3 regions of the Solibacillus sp. CAU 1738 genome follow, and region 1 is predicted to be linked to each of the others. Evidence: riboswitches for the same ligand, from Rfam matches in the RefSeq annotation. Region 1 holds a riboswitch; each other region holds the start of a gene.
The links. A riboswitch is a leader RNA that binds a small molecule or an ion and turns the genes downstream of it on or off. The one in region 1 is predicted to bind cobalamin.
Positions count from the first base shown of each region.

Region 2: linked by a shared signal. The riboswitch ahead of AAFN87_RS11325 (FecCD family ABC transporter permease) and the one ahead of AAFN87_RS02650 (hypothetical protein) in region 1 are both predicted to bind cobalamin.
Region 3: linked by a shared signal. The riboswitch ahead of AAFN87_RS03985 (S-layer homology domain-containing protein) and the one ahead of AAFN87_RS02650 (hypothetical protein) in region 1 are both predicted to bind cobalamin.

Region 1 is NZ_JBDQQN010000001.1:529,204-533,456, reverse strand. Features, by position in the region: gene cobS (adenosylcobinamide-GDP ribazoletransferase) at 1-295, opposite strand, end outside; gene AAFN87_RS02660 (bifunctional adenosylcobinamide kinase/adenosylcobinamide-phosphate guanylyltransferase) at 303-854, opposite strand; gene AAFN87_RS02655 (ABC transporter substrate-binding protein) at 928-1,887, opposite strand; gene AAFN87_RS02650 (hypothetical protein) at 1,884-2,429, opposite strand; cobalamin riboswitch at 2,576-2,768, opposite strand; gene AAFN87_RS02645 (Fur family transcriptional regulator) at 2,926-3,342, opposite strand; gene AAFN87_RS02640 (metal ABC transporter permease) at 3,348-4,205, opposite strand; gene AAFN87_RS02635 (metal ABC transporter ATP-binding protein) at 4,218-4,253, opposite strand, start outside.
Region 2 is NZ_JBDQQN010000003.1:376,812-381,064, forward strand. Features, by position in the region: gene AAFN87_RS11310 (amino acid ABC transporter permease) at 1-246, shown strand, start outside; gene AAFN87_RS11315 (amino acid ABC transporter permease) at 262-972, shown strand; gene AAFN87_RS11320 (amino acid ABC transporter ATP-binding protein) at 986-1,741, shown strand; cobalamin riboswitch at 1,807-1,986, shown strand; gene AAFN87_RS11325 (FecCD family ABC transporter permease) at 2,112-3,107, shown strand; gene AAFN87_RS11330 (adenosylcobinamide amidohydrolase) at 3,112-4,253, shown strand, end outside.
Region 3 is NZ_JBDQQN010000001.1:785,407-789,659, forward strand. Features, by position in the region: gene AAFN87_RS03975 (ABC transporter transmembrane domain-containing protein) at 1-156, shown strand, start outside; gene AAFN87_RS03980 (ABC transporter ATP-binding protein) at 158-1,945, shown strand; cobalamin riboswitch at 2,456-2,653, shown strand; gene AAFN87_RS03985 (S-layer homology domain-containing protein) at 2,822-4,253, shown strand, end outside.

The DNA.
Region 1 (4,253 bases):
TGTATGAAAAAAAAGCATCTCCTGTATCAATTAATCCATCGACATGTAAACCGCCCGTAATGATAATACTTGTAATAATTAATAAGATGGCTAGTAAAAGCGTTGAAAAATGAAAAAAATGTTCATTTATTTGGATAATACATATAGAGGTTACACCCATTAGAAGCCCAAGAAATGGCATATTTGCATACATAGCAGTTACTGATTTTGCTGTTAATGGTAGCTGTTTTTTCACCGGTATTGCAGTGAAAAATTGAAAGCATAACAATAAACCAGTGGCAAAGTTTTTCATCATGACACCTCTATTTCCAGCGATTCACGTGCTTGTGATCAATTTCATATGCTTCATCGCAAAATACGACTAGCCATTGTGAAAGCTCGCCTAACAATTTTTTATATAATTCTACATCTGCATAATGCGATTTTTGTTCATCTAATACTTCATTCGATACAATAATAACGGATACGTTGCTTGCTTTCCAACTCATTAGTTGCTGTTGAAATGTCACGATATATTGCTGTATTGCCTCATTACGACCTAGAATATTCTCCGTTTTGTATAATACATTCGAAAGCCATGTCGTAATACAGTCCCATAAAATAACTGTTCCAGTAGTAAACTGTTCAAGCTGGCTTGGCAATACATCTGATACTTCGATTGTTTGCCAGACGATGTCACTTTCCAGACGATCTTTTTGGTGGCGTTCAATCCGTGCTTGCATTTCATCATCAATCGCTACACCCGATGCAATATACAATAGCTGTTTTTTGTTATAGACAGAGTATAGTTTTTTTGCATAGTATTCAGCAAAAGCACTTTTTCCGCTTCGAACACCACCTGTAATAAACACCATTCTCCCCAATTTTTTATTCCCTCTCTTTACAGGAAAAAGGGAGCGAGCATATGCTCACATCCCTTCAATCAACTTATTTAAATAATTCTGGATATACTGTTTCTGCAACTAGTTCTACTGCGTCGCCAATGCGTGTACCTGGGCGGCTTAAAACATCAGGATCTAGTAGATACACTTGTTGACCTACAATCGCTTGCATTTTATCCCAACCAGTACGTGCTAAAATTTCTGCCACTGGATCACCATTGTAGTTAACCGTAGTTAAAACTACTTGAGGGTCTGCAGTAATAATACTCTCTTCTGATACTTTAAACCAGCCTTCTTGGTCAGCAAAAATATTTTCAACTCCAGCTATTTCTAAAATCTGCTGTTGGAAAGTTCCTTTACCTGCTGACCAAATGTCTGGAGATGGTGCAATTTCAAAGTACACTTTTTTCTTTTCTGTTAAAGTAGCCGTTTTTTCTTGAACTGTAGCTACTTGATTTTTTATTTCTTCAACTACTTCTTGACCTTTATCCTCAACACGCATAACTTCTGATAATTGAATAATATCGCTATAAACATCATCAAATGATGTTGCTGAATTAATAACAAATACTTTTAAACCCGCTGATTCAAGCTGTTCAATTTGTACTGGATCACCCATTGTATACGCTACAACTAAGTCTGGTTGTAACTCGATTACGCGCTCACCGTTAATTGTGTATGAATCTGATACGCGTTCAATATCAAGTGCTTCTTTAGGATAATTATCATAATCTGTTGCACCAATAATTTTATCGCCTACTCCTAAAGAGAATAATATCTCAGTATTACTTGGTTGTAATGTTACGATTGTTTCTGGCACTTCATCAAATGTTACATCAATTCCACGGTCATCTTTTACTGTATAAGGACCTGATTGTTCTTCCTCTGCTGCTTGTTGTCCAGCTGATCCAGTTTCTTTTTCTGGCTCTGCGTCTTGTGTGCCACATGCAGCTAATAATAATGCTGCTGCAAGCGGTGCTATCCATTTACTTTTGAACTTGTTCATTTTACTTCCTCTTTTCGTTTTTTTATTGGGTATGATTTACTAACAAATTCGATTTCTGGCTGGCTACTCACTTTGTTCACGTAAAGTGTCATAAGGAAAAAGACATTTGCTAATAATCCTAAATAATTAAATAAAATTTCTGGTACTTCACGTTCTTCACTTACTTTATGGAGTGCACGAAATGATTTTTTTGCCTCGCTTCGGCAAATATGTAGTCTTACCGCTGCTTCCACACCTTGAGGAAGTACAAAACGATTAAATTGCTCACCAACATGCTGTAAATAGAAATCATAACGGTCACTTAAAAACTGTAAATCTTCTTCTGTAACAGCTAGCTTACCACGAACAGAACCGTTTATATGGTATGCCATTGGATGAATAACTTTTAAATCGTCCACAATTACTTGTACTTCTTCTCCTTCAAGTTTAGGAAAAACTGAGCCTATGCGTGTCGTTAATGAATCTGTCCGAATTTCATAATCTACTAAGCAGCTTTTCTCACGCATAAATGGATAACATGAAAAGCGCATATCTTTTTTCACTATTTCCCCTCCTTTTCCAGGATTTTCAAACCCCTTCAGACAATAAAAAAACCACCGCAAAGAACGATGGCATGTAGTTAATTACATATTAAAATATAAGTAATTCATTTCATTGCCGTACATTCTCTTTAATTCCGAAGAGTTTTTGTGACGATGAGAAAAAGATAGGTCTCCTGGCTCACGCTTTCGTTCATTTAAGTACCTTCCCATTCTTTTGAACAGTGGCATAATCTTAAATTAATAGCGCATACAGTTACGGACATAGCTTCGGCATTTCACCGAATTCCCTTTTATGCAAAAAGCATCTTTTTCCTTGCAAACTTATTCACCTGATTAAAAATGTATCATATTTAATACAAATTTTATAGAGTCAATTTATAATATTGCCATATTTTATGAATTTTTAAACAAAAAACAACTATAACTCTACATTTACCTCATCAAAATGTTGCCTACTCTTAAGATAAATCTGGATAAAGCATATTGCCAAATAATTTTATAATTCTTTACAATCCGGGCACTTTCCATAAATTTCGAATTTATGTGCTTCGATTTCGTAGTTTGGTAGTTTTTCACCAAGCATTTCCATCGGACACATTGCTAATTCTTTAACATTTCCACAATCACGACAAATAAAATGATGATGGTGATGATCCGATTCACAATGCATACGAAAATTACGCTCACCATGTAGCTCTGTTTCATCTAGAATACCCAGGTCTACAAATGTTGCTAAGTTACGATAAATCGTATCAAAGCTCATTCCAGGAAAATCTTGTTTCAGTACTGATAATAAATCACGTGCTGTTAAATATTTATCGGTTTGCGAAAACATGTGTAAAATCAGTTCGCGTTTGTCTGTTTTTTTATAACCGTTTTCTTTTAAAATTTCCCATGCGCGTGTTACATTCACAGTTACTACACTCCTTTTGATGTCGCCGTAAATTGCATATAAAGTTTTTTCAAGAATATGACAATTAGTAAAATTAGGATTGATGTCACAACAATTGTCCCGCCAGGCGCTAAATTTAAATAATACGCACTAACAAGACCAACTAATACTGATAATTCACCAAAAACAATAGCTAAAATAATTGCTTCTTTAAAACCTTTTGCCAAGCGCATTGCTGCTGCAACAGGTAATGTCATTAAGCTTGACACAAGTAAAATCCCAACGATACGCATACTTGCTGCTATAACAAGTGCTACGACAATCATGAATAACAAGTGTATCCATTTTGCTGGGAGTCCACTTGCTTTTGCGTATTCCTCATCAAATGATAGTACAAATAGCTCTTTAAAAAATAATGTCAAAAATATAATAACAACAATTGCGATTGCAACTACAACCATTAAATCTTGCCTCGAAACCGCGGATACAGACCCGAATAAATAGCTCATTAAATCAGTATTAAAACCACTTGCTAAAGAAATAAAAATAGCACTAATACCTATGCCCCCCGACATAATAATCGGAATAGCTAGTTCTTCATAATGCTTATAAAGTCTACGTAAACGTTCAATCAAAATCGAACCACTTACCGATGCGATAATCCCTAAATAAATCGGATTTAGAAATGCTAATGCTGTAACAGACTGGCTTAAGTAAAGACTGCCTGCAATCCCCGCAAGCGTTACATGTGACAATGCATCTGCAATTAGCGACAATCTTCGAACAACGATAAAGACACCAAGTAAAGGGGCGATTACCCCAATAATAAGCCCTGAGAAAAAGGCGTTTTGTAAAAATTCATAGTGTAATATTGCTTCAATCATATGCCTTCTCCTTTAATGAATCTTTCGTACTTTATGGCCATACCAAGC
Region 2 (4,253 bases), on a different contig from region 1:
TTACCTAACTTTGGGAATGGCCTCATTGCTGTATTACAAGAAGGGGCGCTAGCTTATACGATTGGTTTCATTGACATAGTAGGCAAGGCAAATTTAATCATTGCGAACAACTATAATACACATGCACTAGAAATTTATATTGCGTTGGCAGTTATTTATTGGGTCATATCTATTGCGATTGAAAAGAGCTTTAGTTTATTAGAAAAGGCATTTAGCAAAGGGAAGCAACCGTTAAAAACAACGTAAGGAGGAGTGACAATAATGGAATTAATAAATGTAAAGTTTTTAATTGATACGTTTTTCGTCGCATTAAGCGGTGTTCCGGTTGCGCTTCTTGTTACTTGTGTGTCGCTGCTCATTGCTGTACCATTAGGTTTTTTTCTCGCGTTAACGCGTATCAATGAAATCCCTGTCCTGAAAAATATTACGAAAACATATGTATCATTCGTCCGTGGTACACCTGTAATTATTCAAATTTTCGTTTTATATAGCAGTATTCCGTTAATACTGGATGGTATTTTAAAAAATTACAATATTGACTACGCCATATACGATGTGAATCCACTTTGGTATGCCTATATTATATTTTCATTTAATACAGCTGCGGTGCTTTCTGAAGTATTTCGCTCAGCTTTGCAAACAGTTCCAAAAGGGCAGCTAGAAGCAGCACAGGCAGTAGGGCTAACGACAGCACAAGCGTATCGACGTATTATAATTCCTCAAGCATTAGTCGCTGCCTTACCAAACGTATGTACAGCGACAATTAATTTAATTAAAGCAACCTCACTCGGTTACGCTATTTCATTACAGGAAATTACGTTGAGAGCGAAAGTTGCGGCAAATGTTGGCTACAACTATTTAGAGGCGTATATGGATATTTTCTTCGTTTATTTAATTTTATGTATGACGGTTGAATATTTATTTAAGCTATCGGAGCGTCGATTAAGTCGCTATAAATCTGTCGTAGCATAAGGAGGAGCGCGCTATGTTAGAAATTAAAAATGTCCGTAAATCATTTGGGCAACATGAGATTTTACAAGGTGTAGACTTAACTATTGATAAAGGGGATGTAGTCGTTATTTTAGGGCCAAGTGGATCAGGGAAAACGACGCTTCTCCGTTGTATCAATTTTTTAGAGCGAGCAGACGCAGGGACAGCTAATTTTGGCACAATTGCAGTCGATTTAAAAAATGCATCAAAGAAAGAAATTCTTGAGGTTCGTAAAAAAACCGCGTTTGTCTTTCAAAACTACAATTTATTTCATAATAAGACAGCGTTAGAAAATGTAGCAGAAGGGCTTGTCATTGGGCGTGGAATGAAAAAAGAGGAGGCACACCGGATCGCAAAAGAAGCATTGAATCAAGTAGGGCTGTCACATAAATATGATGCTTATCCAAGCCAATTATCTGGAGGACAACAGCAACGAGTTGGCATAGCGCGAGCGATTGTGTTAAATCCAGACGTTATTTTATTCGATGAACCAACTTCAGCACTCGACCCGGAGCTAGTCGGAGAAGTACTAGAAGTAATGAAATCCATTGCCAAATCCGGTACGACAATGGTCGTTGTCACACATGAAATGTCTTTTGCGCGTGATGTAGCGAGCCATGTTATTTTTATGGACGGTGGGCGAATTGTTGAAGAAGGATCTGCTCATCAACTATTTGTGAACCCGAAAGAAGAGCGTACGAAACAATTTCTACATCGTGTATTACCCGAAGATTATAATTACCACATTTGAATATTCAGATAACAAAACATACACAACTAACTTTTTTTCGCTATAATAAGAGTAATGGAAAAGTTCATTTGTATTTTGTATGAGGTTCTTTACTTATTGTAAAGTTAAAAGGGAAACCGGTTTAAATCCGGTGCGGTCCCGCCACTGTAAATGCGAATGTTTAACAACAACCACTGAGCAATCGGGAAGGATGTTAAACATGCTTGATGCATAAGCCAGGAGACCTGCCTCTACATTACACCTACGACAACCTACGAGGATAGGAGGGTGGTACTATTTCTGCATTTGTATGTAGTCTAGTCTATTCTTTTGTTAGTCTCTCGCATTCGTCGGGGGACTTTTTTAATTTTTATTATCGGAGGAATTTACAGTGAGTAAAAAAAGTGTACTCGCTTACATACTATCCATTACGTTGCTGTTAGTGAGTATGTGGCTTGGAATTGCAATTGGATCAGCCGATATACCAATCTCAACATTATGGGATAAAGAAACAAATCCTACAGCATACAGTATTTTATGGAACATAAGGTTGCCACGTGTTATTTTAGCGGCATTAGTTGGAGCATCCCTAGCAATAGCCGGTGCTGCATTCCAAGGATTACTGAAAAATCCACTTGCTGATCCGTATACGTTAGGAATTTCATCAGGTGCTTCGGTAGGGGCTGTTGCTACGCTATACTTTAGTATGTCTATTCCGTTTTTAGGTACTTTCACGTTGCCAGTATTTAGTATTATTGGAGCTGCCATTACGATGATTTTCGTAATGGGCTTTGCAAAACTTGTAGACCGTTCTATGAAAATGGAAACGCTCATTTTAACGGGTGTTATTTTTAGCTCATTTTTAGGTTCTTGTATTTCACTAATGATAGCTCTAACGGGTGAGCAGCTTCGCGTCATAATGGGTTGGCTTTTAGGCAGTGTGTCCATGAGGGGCTGGCCATATGTACAAATGATTATCCCGTTTGTCATAATAGGTACATTACTCATCTGGCTAAACCGTCGTGAATTAAATGCGATGATATACGGTGAAGATCGAGCAAAGTATTTAGGTGTCGATGTAAAGAAGAGTAAATACGCTATTTTAGTAGGTGGCTCGATGTTAACTGGTGCTGCTGTCGCAGTATCTGGGACAATAGGATTTGTCGGTTTAGTAGTACCACATATGATGCGTCTCGTTATTGGGGCGGATCATCGACATTTACTCATCCTTTCATTTCTTAATGGTGCTAGTTTATTAGTCATTTGTGATTTAGTATCACGGACTATTATTGCACCAACAGAGTTGCCGATTGGTGTTATTACTGCATTTATCGGTGCGCCGGTATTCGCCTACATTTTTTATAAACAGCGCAAGAAGGGGGCATAATCATATGTTACGGGTAGAACATATATCAGGTGGCTACGGTGCAACCCCTATCGTAAAAGATGTTTCATTTACTGTTGGGAAAGGAAAAATTCTCGGAATTCTCGGTCCAAATGGAAGTGGTAAATCGACTTTATTAAAAGTGATTAGTGGGGTCATTCCATCAACAGCGGGTCAAGTGTTTATTGAAGATAAAGATGTCCATCAGTATTCTACAAAAGAATTGGCGAAAAAAATGGCAGTGCTACCACAGCTTCACGCGAATGCCTTTTCTAATTCTGTTCGAGATGCAGTATCGCTAGGGCGTTATCCACATCAAACGGGTTTTTTCTCAACATGGTCAAGTAAAGACGAAGAAGCCGTTCAAAAAGCGATGGCGCAAACAGGTGTTACAAAATATGAAAACACCTTTTTAGAAAATTTATCAGGTGGAGAGCAACAGCGAGTATTTATTGCTCAAGCATTGGCGCAATGTTCGAATGTATTACTGTTAGATGAACCAACAAATCATCTTGATATAGCACATCAAAAGCAAATTTTAGATATGATCCGCAAAGAAGCTAAAGAATCCGATTTGACGGTCGTATCAGTGTTCCATGATATTAACTTAGCCTCACTTTATTGTGATGAACTTTTATTAATGGAATCAGGCAGTGTTAAAGCGATAGGTGTACCACATGAAGTATTACTTGAATCGCAAATTGAGGAAGTATATGCCGCGCGTGTTGCAACATATGCTCATCCAGAAATACCGAAGCCGCAAATTACAATGCTACCAGAAGCGGTAGAGGAGTCATTTTTTGGAGAAGTGACAAAAGAGCATTTTGTTATAGCTCCTCATTTTGTTAAGCTACAAGCAGATGCCCCATTAAAAGTAATCTCTTCTGCAGTTCATAATGCAGGGATGGGCTGGTATGGGACATTCGTAAATCGCTGCATTGATGTCGATTATTTTTGTAATGATGTAAAACAAGAGACGCAGCAATTTTTAAGCAATGAAAAGCTATCCCCTACGAATACAGTAGTGATGTTAACGGCGGTTCCACCAGAAAATGTTGTAATTGAATCCTTTCTGGACGGCCGAGTAATTGTTGCGGTAACAGCTGGCATTGGAAATGCAGTTGACGCAACAAGAACATATGAAAGAGA
Region 3 (4,253 bases), 260 kb from region 1:
AGTGCGATTCAGCATGCACATGTCATTCTTGTGATGCATGAAGGAACGGTTGTAGAAAAAGGAACACATGAGGAATTAATGATCTTGCGAGGTCGTTATTTTGATATGTATGAATTACAGCAATTAGAACAATTAGTGGAACAGGGGGGCATGTAGTATGGATAAACAACCAACCTTTTCACGCAAAGAGCAAAGTGCCATTATAAGACGATTGCTACGCTATTTATTGCCACATAAAAAAGCTGTTGTACTCGCATTGTTGTTACTTGGTTTAACAGTTTTAGGAGCGGTTCTTGGTCCTTATATTATTAAAGTATTTTTAGATGATCATGTAGCAGTTGGCAATTTTGAAAAAGGTCCTATTGTCTTTTTAGCTGTATCGTATATGACCATCCAGCTATTAAATGTTGTAATTAGCTATTTCCAACATTTGAAATTCCAAGAGATTGCACTAAAAATTATTCAACAGCTGCGAATTGATGTATTTTCTAAAATTCATCAGCTCGGTATGCGTTATTTCGATCAAGTTCCAGCAGGGTCTATCGTATCACGCGCGACAAACGATACGGAAGCGATAAAAGATATGTATGTTGGCGTATTAATTACTTTTGTGCAAGCCGGATTTTTAATAATCGGTGTGTATATCGCGATGTTTTTATTAAATCCTATGCTTGCGGCATTTGCGCTCGTACTACTACCAATCATTATTTACATCATTTACTTGTACCGTAAACATAGCTCGGTTGTGTATATGGAAATGCGTGAAAAATTAAGCGAGCTCAATGCAAAGCTTGCCGAATCTTTATCGGGTATGAGTATAGTGCAAGCATTCCATCAGGAAAAGCGTTTTAATGATGAGTTTGATGGAATAAACAATAAACATTATGTAGCGATGATGAATAATACAAAGCTGAATAGCTTACTACTTCGACCTGTAGTTGATTTAGTTTATTTTGCTGCCATTATGCTAGTTTTATATTATTTTGGTCAAACATCGCTTCAAACGGCTGTCGAAGTAGGAGTTGTATATGCGTTTATTACTTATATTAATCGCTTCTTTGATCCGATTAATCAAGTAATGGAGCGTCTTGCTATATTCCAGCAAGCACTTGTAGCTGCGTCTCGGGTGTTTAAGTTATTAGACGAGGAAGAAGTAGAGCCCGCTCAATTAAATAGTGCGGCAAAAATTTCGAACGGTCTTATTGAATTTAAAGATGTCACATTTAGCTATGACAATCAAAAAGATGTACTAAAAAACATTTCATTTACCGTTAATCCGGGCGAAACGGTCGCGCTTGTCGGTCATACAGGTAGTGGAAAAAGCTCCATTATCAATTTGCTTATGCGTTTTTATGAATTCGAAAAAGGGGATATTATGATTGATGGCCAGTCCATAAAGTCATTTAGCCAACAAGAAATTCGTGAAAAAATGGGGCTTGTGCTACAAGATCCGTTCTTGTTTTACGGTACAATTGCCAGCAATATTCGCTTGCACAATCATACACTGACGACAGCAGATGTACAGGCGGCGGCTGAATTTGTGCAAGCTGATCAATTTATTGATACGTTGCCAGAAAAATACGAGCAAAAAGTGACGGAGCGTGGTTCGACGTTTTCGAGCGGGCAGCGTCAATTAATCGCCTTTGCACGTACGATTGCGACGAATCCGAAAGTGCTTGTACTAGATGAAGCAACGGCAGCTATTGATACAGAAACAGAAGTTGCAATTCAACATTCTCTTGAAAAAATGCGCAAAGGTCGCACAACTATTGCGATTGCGCACCGCCTATCGACAATCCAAGATGCAGAGCAAATTTTAGTGCTACATCAAGGGGAAATCAAGGAGCGCGGAACACACCAGGAGCTACTCGCCCAAAAAGGGTTATACCATAAAATGTATTTGCTACAAAATGGAGTGGAAAATCTCAGCCGAATCGAAGCTTAAGGTATAGGCATCTCAGACTATAAACAAACTCAAAAAATTGGGTTTGCTTATAGTCTTTTTCTTTTAAATAGTAATATAAAAGATTCCTTCTATTTACATTTTAGTTGAGTAATTTCAATTTTAATTAAGAGGGAACCGGAAACTATAGCGGCACTATCTCATATGGTAGCTGCTGCAAAAGCTCTGCGTCATGAAGTACAATATTCCATGAAATAAACTATATGTTTGGCTTCTATTTAAGAGGTCAAGCTTTTTAAATTTGCTTTTTTTAAATAATTAATGATATGGCATGATAAAAAAAGGAATAATAAGATTAAGTTACAAATTCAGTTTTGGATTTGTTTAAATGGGAAGAACGGTGAAAATACGGCGCTGTCCCGCAACTGTAAATGGGAGCACTTTTAACTTCTTGGAGATATACTTCTACTATATTTTTCTAGAAGTGTAACTCTTTTTTTATCGAATTATTTGGAAAATAAAAAAAGTATGCTAAACTTAACTACAAGTGAATAGCAATTGCAGAATAAAGGTGCTCTTTTAAGAGCTTAATAGGGAATTCGGTGCAAAGCCGAAGCTGTTTCCGCAACTGTAAGTGTAGAAGAATGTGCAACATATGCCACTGTCCGACGAGGAAAAATGCCTCCAGTAGATGGGAAGGTTGGTACAGGATACATGAGCCAGGAGACCTACCTTTATTTGATCGTATAAACTCTCTTCGGAAATTAGGAGAATGTATGGCAAATAGACGGATAGGTATGTATTTTTTATATGCTTTTCAAACTGTTTACCGCCATTTCTCTTATAGTGAGAAATGGCGTTTTTTTGTCGTGGAGTGAACGATGCAAAGTATTCATAAAAAAATTGGAGGTTTTGCAAGTGGAATTTTGGAAAAAGTGGCTTCATATTGCAGCCGTGCTTGTTTTGACGCTATCGCTTCTATCGCCAGCTGCTGTTATGGCAGAGACAGATGGATTAATAGAAAATGAGTCAGAGCAAATAAATGAAGGGTTGGAGGGAAATGAAGAAGGGGCTTTATCTGATGAAGGAGATAATAATTTAGAGAAAGATATAACCAAGGAAACCGAAATCGAATTATCTCCTGTTACTACTGATGATAGTGCGTCGATAAAATATTCTGAACCAGCAGGTCATGTGACGGTTTCTGTTGAGAAGTTTACCCTTGGACAAGGATACACAATTGAGCCAATTCAAGTGCCTTTCTATGAAAAGGAAATGGTAGGTCATGTAGTTGCTAGAGTGCTTGGAAGTGGTAATTATAATGATGGATATGATCAAGAAAATATTGGTTACTTAGCGAATATTAAAGATAGTGAAAGTGACGGTAATATTCCTCAATATATACTGGATGTAATGAAAGGAAATAATCAGTCGATTACGGGAAGAAATAAAGTAGGATGGCTAGGACAGCGTGACTATAACTCATCGTCTGGTTGGATGTATACAGTAAATAATGTATTGCCTAATGATGCTTTGGCGAGTTATCGAATTAATGATGGTAATGTAATTCGCTTGCAATTTACTGTAGCTGGTTTAGGTCGTGATCTTGGCTTTGGCAAGGAATGGGGATCACAACCTTATATTGAAGCAGCTAACAAAGACGCACTAACAGCAGAAATTGCTAAAATTAATAGTGCTGCAAATAAAGAAGAAATTTTAGCAGATGCAAATGTATTATCTGCTTATGAAGCTGCTTATGAACAGCTAACGAATATGGAAAGTATCCAACCAAATGTTGATGACGCCCTTGATCAACTAATTGCTGAGCTAAATGGAAACGGCGGAGAAGACGGCAAAATTGATAAAACAAAATTAAAAACAAAGATTGTTGATGCTGAAGAAAATAAAAACTCAGTAAAAGTTAGCGTAGACGGGAAAGATGTATACCTAACAGAAAAATGGGTAACACAAACTGCACTAGATGCTTATGTAAATGTCATCGAATCTGCGCAAAATCTGATTGAAGATGATAAAGCAATACAAGAAGAAATTAATGCGAAAGTATTCGCACTAAATCAGGCTAAAGTTACATTTGAAAAAGCTAAAAAACCAGGGACGAAATTTAATGATTCTGAACGAGCTGGTTATGTGACAGTTTCTGTTGAGAAGTTTACCCTTGGACAAGGGTATGCAATTGAGCCAATTCAAGTGCCTTTTTCTGAAGGGGAAGAGGTAGGGCATGTAGTTGCTAGAGCACTTGGAAGTGGTAATTATAATGATGGATCTGATCAACCAAATATTAATTACTTAACAAATATTAAAGATAGTGAAAGAGACGGTAATATTCCTC